DNA from 4 places in the Sphingobacterium sp. 18053 genome. Region 1 is predicted to be linked to each of the others. Evidence: riboswitches for the same ligand, from Rfam matches in the RefSeq annotation. Region 1 holds a riboswitch; each other region holds the start of a gene.
What was found. A riboswitch is a leader RNA that binds a small molecule or an ion and turns the genes downstream of it on or off. The one in region 1 is predicted to bind S-adenosylmethionine.
Positions count from the first base shown of each region.

Region 1 (4,135 bases):
TGAACTATAGTTTTAATCTAAGTGCAAGTTTTAAGGGCTTTGACTTTTCGGCTCTATTACAAGGGGTATATGGCGTCAAATCCTATGTTTCGGGCTGGGGTGTAACCCCATTTGTGCAAGGCAGTCCGCCGACAAAAGACTGGTTAGACCGTTGGACACCTGAAAACCCTTCGACAACGATGCCCCGTATTTATTGGGGTTGGAGTGCTCCGGAGAAATTCAGCCGTGCTTCCAGCTATTTTATACAGGATGCTTCATACTTCAGGTTGAAAAATCTTGTGTTCGGATACACTTTACCTGAAGGGCTGTTGAAAAAATATAAAATTGACCGCCTAAGGGTTTATTTTTCGGGTGATAACCTCCTTACTGCGACCAAATTTAAGGGCTTGGACCCTGAACGCTATGGAAATGGTGATCTGGTACAGTATCCACAAAACAAGATTTATTCATTTGGTGTACAAGTTAACTTTTAAGTGCTATGAAAAAGAAATTTATAACAGCGTTGATGCTATCCGGACTATTTTTGGGTTCCTGTAACAGTGCCTTGGACCTTAATCCTTTGGATCAGATCGCTTCGGACAACTATTTTAGCAAAAAATCGGATTTTGATAATGCATTGGCCGGTGTATACGCGTCATTGCAGAGTGAGGCTTTCTCCTATGGGATGCCTTTCCGGGACTGTCTGACCGACAATGGCTACAATCAGTTCAACTCAGGTAGCGTCAATGAAATCGTAGGTGGGAATTTAAATCCGACCACAGGGGGGTATGAAACCGGAATTTATAACGATGCTTATGTGGGAATAGGACGTGCCAATCGCCTGATCGAGAAGCTTCAGGGCTATAACGGCTCCGATATGAACGATGGGGAGAAGAAGAACATGGAAGCCGAAGCCCGCTTTATCCGTGCTTTTGTTTACTTCCAATTGTACAGTATTTATGGTGAGGTGCCGCTTGTGCTTACTTCCCTCAGTCTGGAGAATCAGCGTCAGCCAAAGGAAACTGCAGAGAATATTCTAAAACAGATTCGGGCCGATCTGGATTTTGGGATCGCCAACTTAGCGGCTAAACCTTATTTCAATAATGGGGGGCATGCGACCGCAAGTTCAGCAAAAGCCTTGAAAGCACGGGTTTTACTGTTTGCGGCTTATGGCGACAAAGGGGTGCCCGATTTAGCAATTTTGAAAGAGGTAAAAGACTTATGCACCGATGTCATGAAAGAGTATACTCTGAGTACAGCTTTTGAAAATGTCTTTCGCGATGCAACACAGAAGAACAATACCGAGATTATCTTTTCGGTCAATTTTCTGGCACCGAATAATACAGCCCCCTGGGACATGTATTTAGGCGATTGGATCGCTGCTTCACCTTTACAAAACCTGGTGGATACCTATGAATGCAAAGATGGTCTGCCTTATGGTGAATCACCCTTGACTGACCGAGCTAATCCCTTCAAAGATAGGGATCCGCGCTTGAGCAAAACAATTTTCGTGGATCATCCCGACTTTGGCGGCGGTAAGATCCATACACCGTCCAATCCGCGGCCTACAGGTTATGGGGTGTTGAAATTTTTGGATCCGGCCAACTTACCTTTTGGCTTTTCAACATTGAGCCAACAGGATGCGGTTGTACTGCGGTTTGGGGAGGTGTTATTGATGTATGCCGAAGCACAAAATGAAATTGCCGGACCAGATCCATCGGTTTACGATGCCATGAATACTCTGAGGAGCCGCGTTCAGATGCCCGGGTTTCCTGCCGGTTATACCAAGGAAAAAATGCGCAACCGTATCCGCCACGAAAGAAGGGTTGAACTTGCTTTCGAAGGACTACGGCATTACGACCTGATTCGTTGGCATATCGCAGGCGAAGTACTCAATGCGGTCAAAGACAGTAAAGTGCCCTATCATTTTGAAGACAAATTTTACCGCTGGCCATTACCACAAACAGAAATTGAGAAAAGCGCAGGTGTGTTAATTCAGAATCCAAACTATAAATAATAAGATTATTGCCTTCTTTTAAATCGGCAATTTCCTAAACCAACCACAGCAGCGCGCACGAAGTCCTTTCGATGCGCGCTTTTTTTTGTCGATAACGATTACTGTAAAGGAATCAGGACATTCTGTTCCAAGCGTACAGGGACATGCTTCACCGAGGTAAAACCGTCTTCCTTGGAAATGATGTTGGAAAGATCCAGTCCTCTTTTGGAGAACGTACTGATCAAAGCTGTTCTAAAGGTTGCCTTGGCTGAACCCCAGCCTTGTCCTAAGATGGTGTCATTGTTGAGCTGTATCAGTTCATCTGTTGAGTAATAACTGAATTTTTCCAGTAAGTGTTGGTAAAGATTTGTTGTAGTAGCCATACAATTTAAAAATTTAAAGGATTAAACCATAAACTGTATCCAGATCTTGTTGGGAAAATAATCGTTCTGCGACGTTTATTTTGGTCGAAACCCGTATTAATTTACCACCGCGGTGCCTGCACTCGGTTGGTATTGCATCATGCAATTCTGAATACTCTACAAATATAGTAGATTATTTTTTATAATTAAAAATATTTTTGTTTTTAAGGGTAAATGAACGTTAGCAACAGGAATAGGGAGGTCAAAAGCGAGGCGCGTTGTTGGCTGTGATTTGGTTATGAAGCGGATAGCTGGGCGAAAAATTTATCATGTTACTGTAATCTCATCGAAAATACTTTTAAAAATAGAGATAAGACAATACTTTTGCGCCATGAATAGAATTGCGGAAATTAACGAATACATTGCTGCCGAACGCGAGGTATTATTGCAACACCCTTTGTATCGTAAGATCAAAACGATCAAGAATCTACGTTCTTTTACAGAAGGGCATGTGTACGCTGTATGGGATTTTATGTCTTTACTAAAAGCTTTACAGATTAAATTGACCTGTACGACTTTACCTTGGTTTGCGAGTGAGCATCCATCAACACGCTATCTAATCAACGAAATTGTATTGGCTGAGGAGTCGGATGAATATATTGATGGCCGCCGTTTGAGCCATTTTGAGATGTATCTGGACGCCATGGATGCCATGGGTGCCGACCTTCATCTGGTCAACAAATTTATTGCTCACGCCAAAAAATCGAGTAACATATTCGATGTCATTGCAACGACCACATTGGACAAGCGGATCAAAGACTTTTTGAATTTTACATTCGAAGTGATTGCTGAGGGCGAGGTGCATAAAATTGCTGCTGCATTTACATTTGGACGCGAAGATCTTATCCCGGGAATGTTTACCTCTATTTTGGAAGAAATTAAAACAAATTTCCCTACAGCCAATCTGGATAGCTTTATCTATTATTTTCAACGTCATATTGACCTTGATGGCGATGAGCACGGGCCTTTGGCGATGCAGATGATCACAGATCTCGGGAAGGACGATGAGGTTAAATGGACAGAAATGAAAGAGATCAGTAAAATTGCGCTACAAAAAAGAATACAGTTGTGGAATGCAATAGAAGATTCCTTATACGGATAATCTATTATTATACCGTCGAGAAAGGCCTTTCAAATCATGATTTGAAAGGTCTTTTTTATGTGCTGTAAAAAAGGATATTGTAAGGGCTTCTTGGCAGATATTGGTCTTTTTGTTTGAATTGATGAAAAAATGTCTTTTTTCCATAACATATTGGCGTTTGTGAAGAAATCCAAGTTCCAATAAGTGTCTAAGTTTGCTACGCAAAAAAATTACATAGCACACGTGAACTTTTTTCCTCCCTATTGGGCAAAAGGAATACTAACCATGGGATTGTTAGTATTCGCTATTTCGGACACCTTCGCCCTCGATTCTTTGCACATGTCCCTGAAAGACATGATCGACAAAGCGCTACAGAACAGTAAATACATCGAGCAGTCCTATTTGCAGCTCAAAGAAACTGAGGTGGCAGTACAGCAGCAACGCATGGAGTTGCTGCCCAAAATTTCCGCCAGAGCTTCTGCTAGTTATGCGAGTAATATGCCTGTGTATGACCAGGGGCTTTTAAATAAACCTTCCCAGCATGATATCATTCATTACTTGTACGATAGCGGCCTGGATTTTTATCTGAACCTCTACAATGGGCATCGGGACCTGATGAAAATTGAGTCCAAAAAATTGGAAAATGAGCTGGCCAGA
Region 1 covers NZ_CACSJW010000011.1:106,516-110,650, reverse strand. The annotation lists gene GVK91_RS23940 (TonB-dependent receptor) at 1-473, shown strand, start outside; gene GVK91_RS23935 (RagB/SusD family nutrient uptake outer membrane protein) at 479-1,996, shown strand; gene GVK91_RS23930 (5-oxoprolinase) at 2,095-2,358, opposite strand; SAM-I-IV-variant riboswitch at 2,425-2,518, opposite strand; gene GVK91_RS23925 (DUF3050 domain-containing protein) at 2,729-3,499, shown strand; gene GVK91_RS23920 (TolC family protein) at 3,764-4,135, shown strand, end outside.

Region 2 (4,135 bases), on a different contig from region 1:
CTTACAGGATTTAAAAGAAATTCAAGAACAGCAGACCGGTCAAGCAAAAAGTATATTATGTTCGATCATAAGCAACATCGAAGCAATTATTGAAGTACTCAACCGAATTCAGGTAGCTTTTTATCAAAATCAGGAAATTCAGGATAAGATTGACAGCAGTGAGTACCAGCAATTTATCAATCGACCTTTGCGCAATCTTGCTGATCTAAAAAGTAAACTCCATCTGAATAACCCGCTTTTTCGATTTGCCGTTCGGATGGCTCTTCTTTTTGGAACAGGCGCATTGATCGGTATTTTATTTTTGGATTTTAAATATACCTATTGGATCTTACTGACGATCGCTATTGTTGCCAGACCAGCATTTTCAATGACAAAAAAGCGTAATATAGAGCGTATTGTAGGCACATTCTCGGGTATAATAGTTGGTATATTCTGCTTAATTTCTATTCATTTTCTCCCAGCTCTCCTTACCATAGCTGCATTAGGTCTTTTCGGATTCTTTTTGTTCAACCGATCTAATTATATGGTCAGTGTCATCTTTATTACCTTGGGAATTGTGATTGCGCTCAATTTGTTCGAAGGCAATATCAATCTCATTTTAGGCAGCCGAATACTTTTCACACTCATTGGAGCATTCTTGGCTATAGCAGGTTATTTCTTGATACCTGTACGCCAAAGCACAGGCATGGTTCAGCTGGCAAAAGAGGTATCCCTTTACAACGAGCATTATTTCCAAACCATCAATAACCGTCTGTCGGACGAGAAACAAAGTTCTTTTGATATACGACTGGCTCGCAAAAAAGCGCAGACTGCCATGGCCCTGTTTTCAGACGCTATCAATCAAATGAAAAAAGAACCCGAGCATAAATGGATAGATTGGTCGCATATCCACCATTTTCAGGCACTCTCTTATCAGGTCAACTCCCATTTGGTGGGGCTTTCGTTATCGTTAAGCAAAAAGACGAATCGCCACCTAGCGTATGATATCCATAGTAGAATTGATGCACTTAAACCTCTTTTAACAGATTTAAATCAAATTGCGGAACGGATCAACTTAAAGAAATCATAATACCCGATTGACAGTTATTTATCCGGTTTCATCCGACGATATGCGATCCCGATCGGTATGTTATTCAAAATTCCTTTAACTAAAAAATAGCTTTTCTTTTGCTTTAATAAAAAAAGAGTTTATATTTGTGTCGTCTTCGAAAGAAGATTTCTAATCAACACCTCCCTTAATCAGTAGGTCTTGATTTATAAAGAAGTGGCGAGAGACTGGCTCAATGACCCACTGGCAACCTTCAATTTGTTTGAAAAGGTGCCAATTCCTGTCCAAAACAATATCGTTTTGGAGCATATAAATGACATAAGACAATGATTATTAAACTACTGAAGTCCATTAAAAATTCAGGTTCAACACAAGTGAACCACACGATAAGCGAAAGTGTAAGTCATCGTACAACTGTATTGATGCGAATGCGTATGCATATGCACTTCCATGCTTGTTAAAAATCATTTCCTTTTTCTTGGATAAAGATTTAACAGACCCTTCAACGAGGTGTGTATGCTTCTCTTTTTACTTAGCAATTTCTTTTTGAACCCTTAAAATCTGATATATTATGTCTTCAAACAAAAATTTAAAATTCGAAACTCTTCAGGTTCACGCTGGCCAAGTCGCTGATCCTACTACGGGATCTAGAGCAGTTCCTATATATCAAACAACATCTTTTGTATTTGAAAATGCCGAACACGGCGCAAACTTATTTGCATTAAAGCAGTTCGGCAATATCTATACACGGATTATGAATCCTACTACGGATGTTTTCGAACAACGTATTGCGGCACTGGAAGGTGGAGTCGCAGCTGTTGCTGTTGCATCTGGCCAGGCAGCACAGTTTATAGCTTTAAATAATATCTTGGAAAGTGGTGACAATTTTGTTGCCGGATCCAACTTATACGGCGGTACATTTAACCAGTTTAAAGTTTCTTTTAAACGCCTGGGCATCGAAGCTCGATTTGCAACGGACGCCGAGGCAGATAAAATTGAAGCCCTCATTGATGATAAAACAAAGGCCATCTATGTTGAAACAATTGGAAACCCAAGTTTCAATATTCCAGACTTTGAGAAAATTGCTGCCGTAGCAAAAAAATATGACTTACCATTAATCGTCGATAATACTTTTGGAGCTGGGGGTTATTTATTTAAACCTTTGGAGTACGGTGCGAATGTGGTTGTTGAATCGGCTACTAAATGGATCGGTGGACATGGCACAAGCATTGGCGGTGTCATCGTCGACGGCGGAAACTACAATTGGGGCAATGGAAAATACCCTCAATTTTCCGAACCATCTGAAGGCTATCATGGCTTAGTTTTTTCCGAAGTTTTCGGTGAAGGCGGACCGTTTGGAAATATTCAATTTGCCATTCGGGCACGTGTGGAAGGGCTTCGGGATTTCGGGCCAGCACTCTCCCCTTTCAATTCATTCTTATTATTACAAGGGCTTGAAACGCTGTCTTTACGGGTGCAACGCCATGTAGATAACACTTTAGAGGTAGCTAAATGGCTTGAGGCGCATCCACAGGTAGAAAAAGTAAACTATCCGGGCTTAAAAAGCTCTCCGAGCTTCGCTAACGCACAAAAATACCTTAAAAATGGCTATGGTGCGGTGCTTTCTTTCCAGCTCAAGGGTGACGCAGCACAGAAGGCCAATAGCTTTATCGACAGCTTAGAATTGATCAGTCACTTGGCCAATGTCGGTGATACGAAGTCATTGATTATCCATCCAGCAGCGACTACTCACCAACAATTGAGTGATGAAGATCAAGCCAATGCTGGAGTGTTCAAAGGTTTATTACGCCTTTCTGTAGGAATAGAACATATTGATGACATCAAAGCTGATTTACAACAAGCTTTTGATAAAATTAAATAATCAGATTTTTTCGGCTTAAACTTAAACGTAAAATGAGTAAGCATATTTATCTGCACCCGGAGCCTTTTGTATTTGAAAATGGAAGAGAGCTTACTGATTTACAAATCAGTTATGAAACATTTGGCAAACCCAACGCAGATCGCAGTAATGTGATCTGGGTTTGCCATGCACTTACGGCTAATGCAGATGTACTGGATTGGTGGTCCGGTCTTTTTGGAACAGGTGAATTATTTGATTCAAACGATTATTATATTATCTGCGCCAATGTCATAGGATCAGCATATAATAGCAGTAATCCGCTATCTGTAAACCCAGCTACTGGACAGCCTTACTACCTATCTTTTCCTGAATTTACAGTAAGGGATTTGGTCAATGCACATCAATTTCTTGCAGACCACCTGGATATCAAACAAATAGAGATCCTTATTGGCGGCTCATTGGGCGGTCAACAAGCATTGGAATGGGCCGTATCGCACAGTATAGCCATCAACCATCTAATCGTCGTTGGAACAAATGCCGTCCATTCACCATGGGGTATTGCATTCAATGAAAGTCAACGTCTTGCCATTACAACTGATCGAACCTTTTACGCCAATCATCCCGATGGCGGAGCTAAGGGTTTAAAAGTTGCACGCGCTATGGCACTGTTGTCTTACCGCAACTATACAACGTATGCCAACACACAAAAGGAGGATGATAACGAAAAACTCGATCATTATAAAGCATCCTCCTATCAAAACTATCAGGGTGAAAAATTGGTGAAACGCTATAATGCGTACAGCTATTACTTCCTAACCAAAGCAATGGACAGCCATAATTTAGGTCGGGGAAGACGATCTATCGAATCCGCTTTAGCGAGCATTGACTGTCCAACTTTAGTACTGAGCGTCAATACAGATTTGTTGTTTCCTCCACAAGAGCAACAATTCATCGCTCAACATGTTCCGAATGCCCACTATCAGGAGATTGAATCTACCTATGGCCACGATGGATTTTTGATCGAAACAAAAAAACTCACTAAAATCATCAGCAACTTTCTGCGGAAACAAAAAGAATACCTAAACGAATTAGTATAAGAGAATAAATAATATATATAAGAGAATTTAAGAAGAGATATGAGTAATAAATTAACAATAGGGATGTTTGGGTTTGGTGTAGTAGGCCAAGGTCTTTACGATATCATCAAAACCAAAAATCTTAATCTG
Region 2 covers NZ_CACSJW010000008.1:84,241-88,375, forward strand. The annotation lists gene GVK91_RS18900 (FUSC family membrane protein) at 1-1,069, shown strand, start outside; SAM riboswitch class I at 1,252-1,364, shown strand; gene GVK91_RS18905 (O-acetylhomoserine aminocarboxypropyltransferase/cysteine synthase family protein) at 1,620-2,930, shown strand; gene metX (homoserine O-acetyltransferase) at 2,963-4,006, shown strand; gene GVK91_RS18915 (homoserine dehydrogenase) at 4,046-4,135, shown strand, end outside.
Region 2: another riboswitch for S-adenosylmethionine. It lies ahead of GVK91_RS18905 (O-acetylhomoserine aminocarboxypropyltransferase/cysteine synthase family protein); the one in region 1 lies ahead of GVK91_RS23930 (5-oxoprolinase).

Region 3 (4,135 bases), on a different contig from region 1:
AGTTTTATTAAATTATAATGATGATTAAAAAAAAATAACTATCTTTGCATCCCCTCTAGTATGAAGCTCGGGGGATATGTTGAATACATAAAATAAAATTAAAAAATGGCAACTAAAATCAGATTGCAAAGACACGGTAAAAAAGGACGTCCTTTTTACCACGTAGTCGTAGCGGATTCTCGCGCTCCACGTGACGGTAAATTCATCGAACGTATTGGTTCTTACAACCCAAACACAAATCCAGCAACTATCGTTTTGGATTTTGAAAAAGCTTTGGATTGGATGAATAAAGGTGCTCAACCAACTGACACTGCTCGCGCTATCCTTTCTTACAAAGGTGTTCTTTACAAAAAACACTTGCAAGGTGGTGTGAAAAAAGGTGCTTTTGATGAAGCTGCTGCTGAAGCTAAATTTACAGCTTGGACTGAAGCTAATGATGCAAGAATCACTGGTAAAAAAGATGGTTTAGCACAAACTAAAGCTGAAACTAGAAAAGCTGCTTTAGCTGCTGAAGCTAAGAAAAAAGAAGAAAAAGCTGCTGCTGTAGCTGCTAAAAATGCTCCTGTAGCGGAAGAAACTGCTGCTGAGGAGACTGAAGCTCCTGCATCAGAAGAAACTGAAGGTTAATTCTTTCATAAAGTATTCGAGAAAGCCGACTCAATCTTGAGCCGGCTTTTTTTGAAACAGCCAATAGGCTAATGGTTTGCCAAATCATGTCTCACAGCTAATCGCTAAATACGAAATATATGACTATTGATCAAAGCTTTTACATCGGTTACATCAGTAAAACAAGAGGTCTTAAAGGAGAAGTACAACTGTTTTTTGAATTCGAGGAATACGAGAGTTTGAATATCGATGTTGTCTTTGTGGAAGTGAACAAAAAGCTTGTTCCTTATTTTGTTGATACCATTAAATTTCAAAAAAATAGTACAGCGTATGTGACATTTGAGGATGTGGATCATATCGATAAGGCTCAAGTACTTGTCCGTAAAAAGCTATATCTTTCCAATGATAAGATGCCCGAGCGCGATCCAGATGATTTTAGATATACTGATTTAATCGGTTTTTTAGTGATTGATGAAAACCATGGTGAACTGGGGCAAATAACAGATGTCCAGGAATTTCCACAACAATTTGTCGCCTCGGTAAATATGGACGGTAAAGAACTGATGTTCCCGTTGTCTGATGATTTGATCTTAGGAATCGATGGCGAAGAGGAGATCATTGAAGTTGAATTGCCAGAAGGCTTGGTGGATCTTTATAAAGAATAAGCATATCCCCGAGCTTATTCAAATAAATAGCAGTATACGAACTATTGCAGTAATTTCTTATCTTGGTCTGTATATTATTACTGGCCATAATTATTGATTGATTTTGAAACCGTTATTACTGCTGCTATTCGTATTCTCGTTGTCTTCTTGTGCTTTCTTTGGGAAGAAAAAGGACTTTCCTGAAGGCAATTACCAAATGATATTGGGCTATTCAAATGAAGAGTATCATAAAGTAAAAAGAGAATCACCCCAAAATGTCGAGGCAGATACCTATGGTAATGATCCTACGATATATCGGTCCTTTCTCTCTCTCCATGATAAAGACAAGTTTGTCATGGCGATCGATGATATCTTACTCTTCGGTAAGTATAGATTCAACGGCGATCGATTAGAATTGACCGATGAGAAAAAAGGTAGCCTCGCATTAGATATTATTAAGGTAAAAAGCGATTTTGTTCAGCTGAGAGGTGATTTTTCACAGTTTAGCTCAGCACGTATACCCACTAGCGAAAGACTTTATATCAACTTTGCGTTAGATAAAACCCCTATCCGGGAGACCCCCAGCAAATTTGATAGCCAAGTGAATCTATGGCGAAATGCCCCTGTAAAATCAGAAAGTGAAAAGGAGATAAAAGCTAGGGCATTGAATTTTGTAGATTATTCTATCGCTTATTTCCAACACATATCAAGTTCTGGTACACATCACGATTATCGAATGGATGGTGTTGAATCACCCATTATTTATGCTGAGAATGGCATTGTGCTCAAGGCATGGGCAGATGTTCCCGATTCTTGGAAGGAATTATTTTACAACGAAAAAAATGCATTAGTCGCCTATCAATATTTATTTGATGGTTTTAAATTTGGATCGAAAGAGGAGTACCATGTTACAGGACTCTTATTGATCACATTTTATCTCAAAAATCTACGGAATTCCCTGGCAGCGAATCTTTAGCCAATCCTGTTGTGGCATAGTCAATCTCTTCGCTGTCGATGATCCTCGATCGTTAATTTTATCTGTTTTTTTAAGTCTTTTACTTTTGGTGGAGCGTAAATTCCTGTTGTTGACTGGGAATAAACCTGAAGCCGCATTTATTGCAGTCTTTTTGCCGCTATTTTTGCCTTTTCGAAAAAATATTTTTGTCTTTTGATTTTTTAAAACGATATTAGCAACGCTTATAGAGAAAGGCCGAGGGACTAGACCCGTTGAAGCCTTAGCAACCTGTATTGTTCAAGGTGCTAAATTCTACCCTACTCCATGTGGGAAAGATAAGTTACATGTAGATAAACGATTCCTCGACTTGTGCGTTTCGATGTAAGCCAACCAAACTAAAAACAGTTTTTTAATGAAGATTATCGATCATATCCAGAATGCCAAAGGAAAAACATTGTTTTCTTTTGAGCTATTGCCACCGGCGAAAGGGCAGGGCATCCAAAGTATTTTTAAAACCATGGATGAACTGATGGAGTTTAAACCTCCTTTTATCGACGTAACCTACCATCGGGAAGATTATATCTATAAAGAGCATGCGAGTGGATTACTGGAACGCGTTTCCTATCGTAAACGTCCTGGGACAGTGGCGATATGTGCTGCAATCATGAATAAATATAAAGTAGATGCGGTGCCCCATTTGATATGTGGTGGTTTTACAAAAGAGGAAACTGAAAATGCCCTGATCGATTTGAACTTCCTGGGGATAGATAACGTCTTGGTATTGCGGGGAGATGCACGTAAAGGCGATGCCGATTTCATACCGAGCGATGGTGGACATGCTTTTGCAACAGACCTATTGGAACAGGTAACTGATATGAATAAAGGAAAGTATCTGCATGAAGACATTATCACATCGGAAAAGACTGATTTTTGCATCGGAGTAGCGGGATATCCCGAAAAGCATTTTGAATCGCCAAATTTCAATACTGATTTTAAATATCTGAAACAAAAAGTCGATATGGGAGCAGAGTTTATTGTGACTCAGATGTTCTTTAATGTTGAGAAATACAAAGAGTTTGTAACAAAATGTAGAGACAATGGAATCCATGTGCCTATTATTCCAGGATTAAAACCATTGACAACGAAAAAGCAGTTGGTGACCTTACCAAGGATATTTCATTTAGATATTCCGGAGGAACTGAGCGATGCTGTTTCAGCATGTAAAACGAATGCCGACGTCAGACAAGTCGGTGAGGAGTGGTTGGTGCAACAATGTCAGGAGCTGATTAAATTTGGCGCTCCGGTATTACATTTCTATACGATGAGTAATCCTGGTCCAACAAAGAAAATTGTTGAAAAACTAGCCTAACTCATAAAAATAATACGAAAAGGGAGCCAATAAGCTTCCTTTTTTTATTGTAATATTGGTTGTGAAAGCCCGAAATAAGTCCATAATTTCGATAGTGTGGTTTAGGTCGGTCTCTATATTCAGGGTTGAGTAGCCTGTTTATAGTCAGATACTTGTGTTAAATAGTGTTAATTAACTTATTGGAGTCAGGATAACTTTTTAACTTAAAGTGCTAAAAAGGATTTTAACAATAGACCAAATTGACCTTATGAAGTACACTAGATTAAATTCTCTACTCGGCTTTGCTTGCGGACTAATTGCTACATGTGTATATATCGCCACCGTTGAAAAGACGGTAAGCTGGTGGGATTGTGGTGAATTTATTGCCTGTGCCTACAAGCTAGAAGTGGCACACCAACCGGGAGCACCATTATTTCTTCTTATTCAGAATATATTTTCCAACCTGGCTTTTGGTAATGCAGGTAAAATTGCCTATTGGATGAATATTGGATCCGCAATCTGCAGTGGGCTTACTGTTACATTTTTATTCTGGACGATAACAGCAATTGCCAAAAGGATACT
Region 3 covers NZ_CACSJW010000002.1:422,271-426,405, reverse strand. The annotation lists gene GVK91_RS05705 (30S ribosomal protein S16) at 106-627, shown strand; gene rimM (ribosome maturation factor RimM) at 747-1,271, shown strand; gene GVK91_RS05695 (hypothetical protein) at 1,375-2,226, shown strand; SAM riboswitch class I at 2,445-2,547, shown strand; gene GVK91_RS05690 (methylenetetrahydrofolate reductase) at 2,618-3,574, shown strand; gene GVK91_RS05685 (DUF2723 domain-containing protein) at 3,822-4,135, shown strand, end outside.
Region 3: another riboswitch for S-adenosylmethionine. It lies ahead of GVK91_RS05690 (methylenetetrahydrofolate reductase); the one in region 1 lies ahead of GVK91_RS23930 (5-oxoprolinase).

Region 4 (4,135 bases), on a different contig from region 1:
CACTATCCCGATAACAGTTTTTGTTTCGAACCAAGGTCCGATAAAGAAGCCCTAGATGAAATTTCATCTAGGGCTTTATCAATATAGTTTAAGAATTATTCTGCTCTTAAGATTTTCGCAGCCTCAACCATCGACTCTAAAGCCGCTTTGGTTTCTGGCCAAGCACGAGTTTTTAAACCACAGTCAGGGTTAACCCAAAGCTGTTCTGCTGGAACTACTGCTTTTGCTTTACGCAATAGATCTACCATCTCATCTTTGCTTGGAACACGTGGTGAGTGAATGTCATAGACACCTGGACCAATATCATTTGGATATTTGAAATCACCGGCGAAAGCATTCAACAATTTCATTTGAGAACGTGAAGTCTCAATCGTGATGACGTCAGCATCCATTGCAGCGATATCTTCGATTACATTATTGAACTCAGAGTAACACATGTGTGTGTGAATCTGTGTATCGTCTTCTACATTTGATGAAGAAACACGGAAAGCACGTACTGCCCAGTTCAAGTAATCTTTTTGATCAGCTTTACGTAGCGGCAATCCTTCACGGATAGCTGGTTCATCGATTTGTATGATTTTGATACCTGCTTTTTCCAACGCTTGTACTTCATCCAAGATCGCCAATGCAATTTGGTAAGTCGTTGTTGAACGCGGTTGATCGTTACGTACGAAAGACCATTGTAAGATAGTAACCGGACCAGTCAACATACCTTTAACCGGACGGTTAGTCAATGATTGCGCGTATGAAGACCAACGGACAGTCATATCTTCAGGACGGTATACATCACCATAGATAATTGGAGGTTTTACACAACGTGAACCGTAAGATTGTACCCAGCCGTTTTGTGTGAAAGCGTAACCAGCCAATTGTTCACCGAAGTATTCAACCATGTCGTTACGTTCGAATTCGCCGTGTACTAATACGTCGATATCTAATTGCTCTTGAAGACGGATTGTGTTCTCAGTTTCTTCTGCGATTGCTTTATCATATTCTGCCTGCGTGATAGCACCTTTTTTCAAGTCTGCTCTCCATTTACGAACATCTTTCGTTTGTGGGAATGAACCAATAGTTGTAGTAGGGAATGCCGGCAAGTTGAATTTCGCTTGTTGCGCTGCTTTACGGTCAGCAAATGCTGAAGTACGTTTTGCATCGTTATCAGTGATATTGCTTGTACGTGTTTTAACCTCTGGTTTGTGGATCAATGGAGAAGTACGACGACTTTCAGCAGCAGCTTTGTTAGCTTCGAAGCGTTTTGCTGTTTCAGCATCAACTTCACCTTCCGCTAGTACGGCTAAGTCTTTTACCTCAGCTAATTTTTGTTTAGCAAATGCTAACCAGTTTTTTACTTCAGCTGGTAGCGATTGCTCATTGTGCTCATTGTCTAAGTCAAAAGGAACGTGCAACAATGATGAAGAAGGAGCTACCCATACACGGTCTTTTCCTAATGCATCAACAGCCTGTTTGATTTTAACCAATGATTTTTCGTAATCATTTTTCCAGATGTTACGGCCTTCAACAATACCCAAAGATAATGTTAATGAAGCAGGAACTTTAGCTAGTACCGTATCCAATTGGTTTTCACCGCGTACCAGATCTAAATGTAAAGCATGGATAGGTAGGTTAACTGCGATATCTTCGTTGTCTTTTAAAGCTTCGAAGTAAGTAGTCGCGATTAATTTGATATTTTTTGCTGCTGCAGCTAATTTTTCGAAAGTAGGTTGATATAAAGCTTTTACTTTAGCATCTAAATCCAATGCTAAGAAAGGCTCGTCAATCTGAACATATTGGGCACCAGCCTCAGCTAGTTTAGCTAATATTTGCTCATATACTGGAACAAGTTTATCCAATAAATCGATGCGGTCGAAGCCAGCTTCTTTTTCTTTACCGATCAAAAGGTAAGTGATAGGACCTAGTAGAACTGGTTTAGTATCGATGCCCAATGATTTTGCTTCGTTATATTCATTTAAGAATTTTTCGGACGTCAATTTGAATTCTTGATCTTTTGTGAATTCTGGCACCATATAGTGGTAGTTGGTATCCAACCACTTGGTCATTTCCATTGCAGTCACGTCGATTCCTTCTTGTTGGAAACCACGCGCCATGGCAAAATATAGATCTAAGCTGTAATTGTTGTCTACTTTATTCAATAAAGAATGGTAACGAGCAGGAATTGCACCAACAGTAAGGGTTAAATCCAATACTTGATCGTAAAAAGAGAAATCATTGGAAGGGATCAAATCTATTCCAGCATCTTTTTGTGTTTTCCAATTGCCTTCACGAATTTTTTTTGCGGTGTCCAATAATTCCTCAACAGAAGATTTTTTAGCCCAATAGGCCTCATTGGCTTTTTTCAATTCGCGGAACGCGCCCACACGAGGGTAACCTAAATTGTTAGTCAATAACATAATGAATGTTTTTAATATTTCTTTTTCAACTATATTTCTTGCTAGAGAGAGAAGGACACACTAGAATTCGGTGACTTCGGCTTATCATTCCCATATCAAGTAGGGTAGAATTTAGCACCTTGTCAAGGGACAGGTTGCTAAGGCTTCATCGGGTCTATTCCCTCTGCCTTTCTCTATAAGCGACGCTAAGTTAGAACATTTCTTTTTGAAATGCAAATTTTTTATAAAAGTGCATCAATTTTTTATATTCTACTAAGGATAAAATTGTTTTGTTCTTTTCTTTTCATCCGTGATTTAGTGTATGCCATGTTTCAATACGTTGTGGCATAAAAAATGGGGAATGACTGTTTCTCATTCCCCATTCTTTTAGCTCACCAAAAGTTTGTAACCTTTTCCGTGCACATTGACAATTTCAACCTTACTATCTTCTTTTAGATATTTACGAAGTTTACTGAGAAATACATCCATACTTCTACCCGTAAAGTAGTTGTCATCATGCCATATTTTTAATAAAGCTTCTTCCCGGGTCAGCACATCATTTTTCTTTAAACAAAGCAAACGTAGTAGTTCCGCTTCTTTGGTGGATAGTTTTTGCATCTGTCCTTTGTAAGAAATTTGCTGACTTGTATAATCAAAGAAATAATCACCAATTTCAAATTTATCAGCAACCACTTCCTCTTCTTTGTCTCGAACACTGCGCTTCAGCAAAGCATTGATGCGGAGCAATAATTCCTCCACTCGAAAAGGCTTTGTGATATAATCATCTCCCCCTAATTCAAAGGCTTCGGTTTTATCTTCCATCATCCCCTTTGCTGTGGCAAAGATAATAGGAACAGTGTTGTTTGTTTTTCTGATTTCACGTCCAACTGTAAATCCGTCCTTTTTTGGCATCATGACATCGAAAATACAGAGGTCGTAGTTATTTTTTTTGAATTGAGAAATCGCTTCATCTCCATCCGTGCATAATGTGACGTCAAATTTTCCCTTTAATTCGAGATAGTCTTTTAAAAGATCCCCCAAATTAGGATCATCTTCTGCTAATAATATCTTTTGCATAATGATTATATTAATTTTCACCAATGTCCCTTGATGCTGATAAATCAGCTTTCCTCAACCTTTGAAATTTTTTAAAGAGGAAATATACAAAAAAGGAACGTTTTATTTTTTAATAGGCAAAATTACTTCAAAGGTCGTGCCCTTATCTTTTTCACTTTTAACTGTAATTTTTCCGTTCAGCCTTCTCAGGATGTCCTGTACATAACTTAAGCCAAGACCAAATCCTTTGACATTATGAACATTTCCAGTTGGAATACGGTAGAACTGGTCGAAAATCTTTTGCAGGTGATCCCGGCTCATCCCAATACCGTTGTCGGCAATAGTGACGACAATGGTATCGCCAACATTTTTTGAATTGATGTTGACATGTAAATCTCCTTTGCTGTACTTGATGGCATTATCCAATAAATTGTAAAATACATTCGAAAAATGTAACTCATCACCGATGACAATATCCTTTGTCGCTGCAAGATCTATACTGAATTTTCCGCCGATATTCTGCATGCGTAGCTGCATACTGTCCGTTACTGCAGAAACAAGATCATTGATGCTTACTTCTACCTGGTCGAGTTTTAGCGTTTCTTTTTCTAGTCTTGCCAAATCGAGTACACGTTCAATATGATTTCCGAGTCTAACATTTTCGTCGTAGATGATATTAGCCAATTTCTGAA
Region 4 covers NZ_CACSJW010000010.1:135,344-139,478, reverse strand. The annotation lists gene metE (5-methyltetrahydropteroyltriglutamate--homocysteine S-methyltransferase) at 96-2,408, opposite strand; SAM riboswitch class I at 2,487-2,590, opposite strand; gene GVK91_RS22605 (response regulator transcription factor) at 2,775-3,464, opposite strand; gene GVK91_RS22600 (sensor histidine kinase KdpD) at 3,567-4,135, opposite strand, start outside.
Region 4: another riboswitch for S-adenosylmethionine. It lies ahead of metE (5-methyltetrahydropteroyltriglutamate--homocysteine S-methyltransferase); the one in region 1 lies ahead of GVK91_RS23930 (5-oxoprolinase).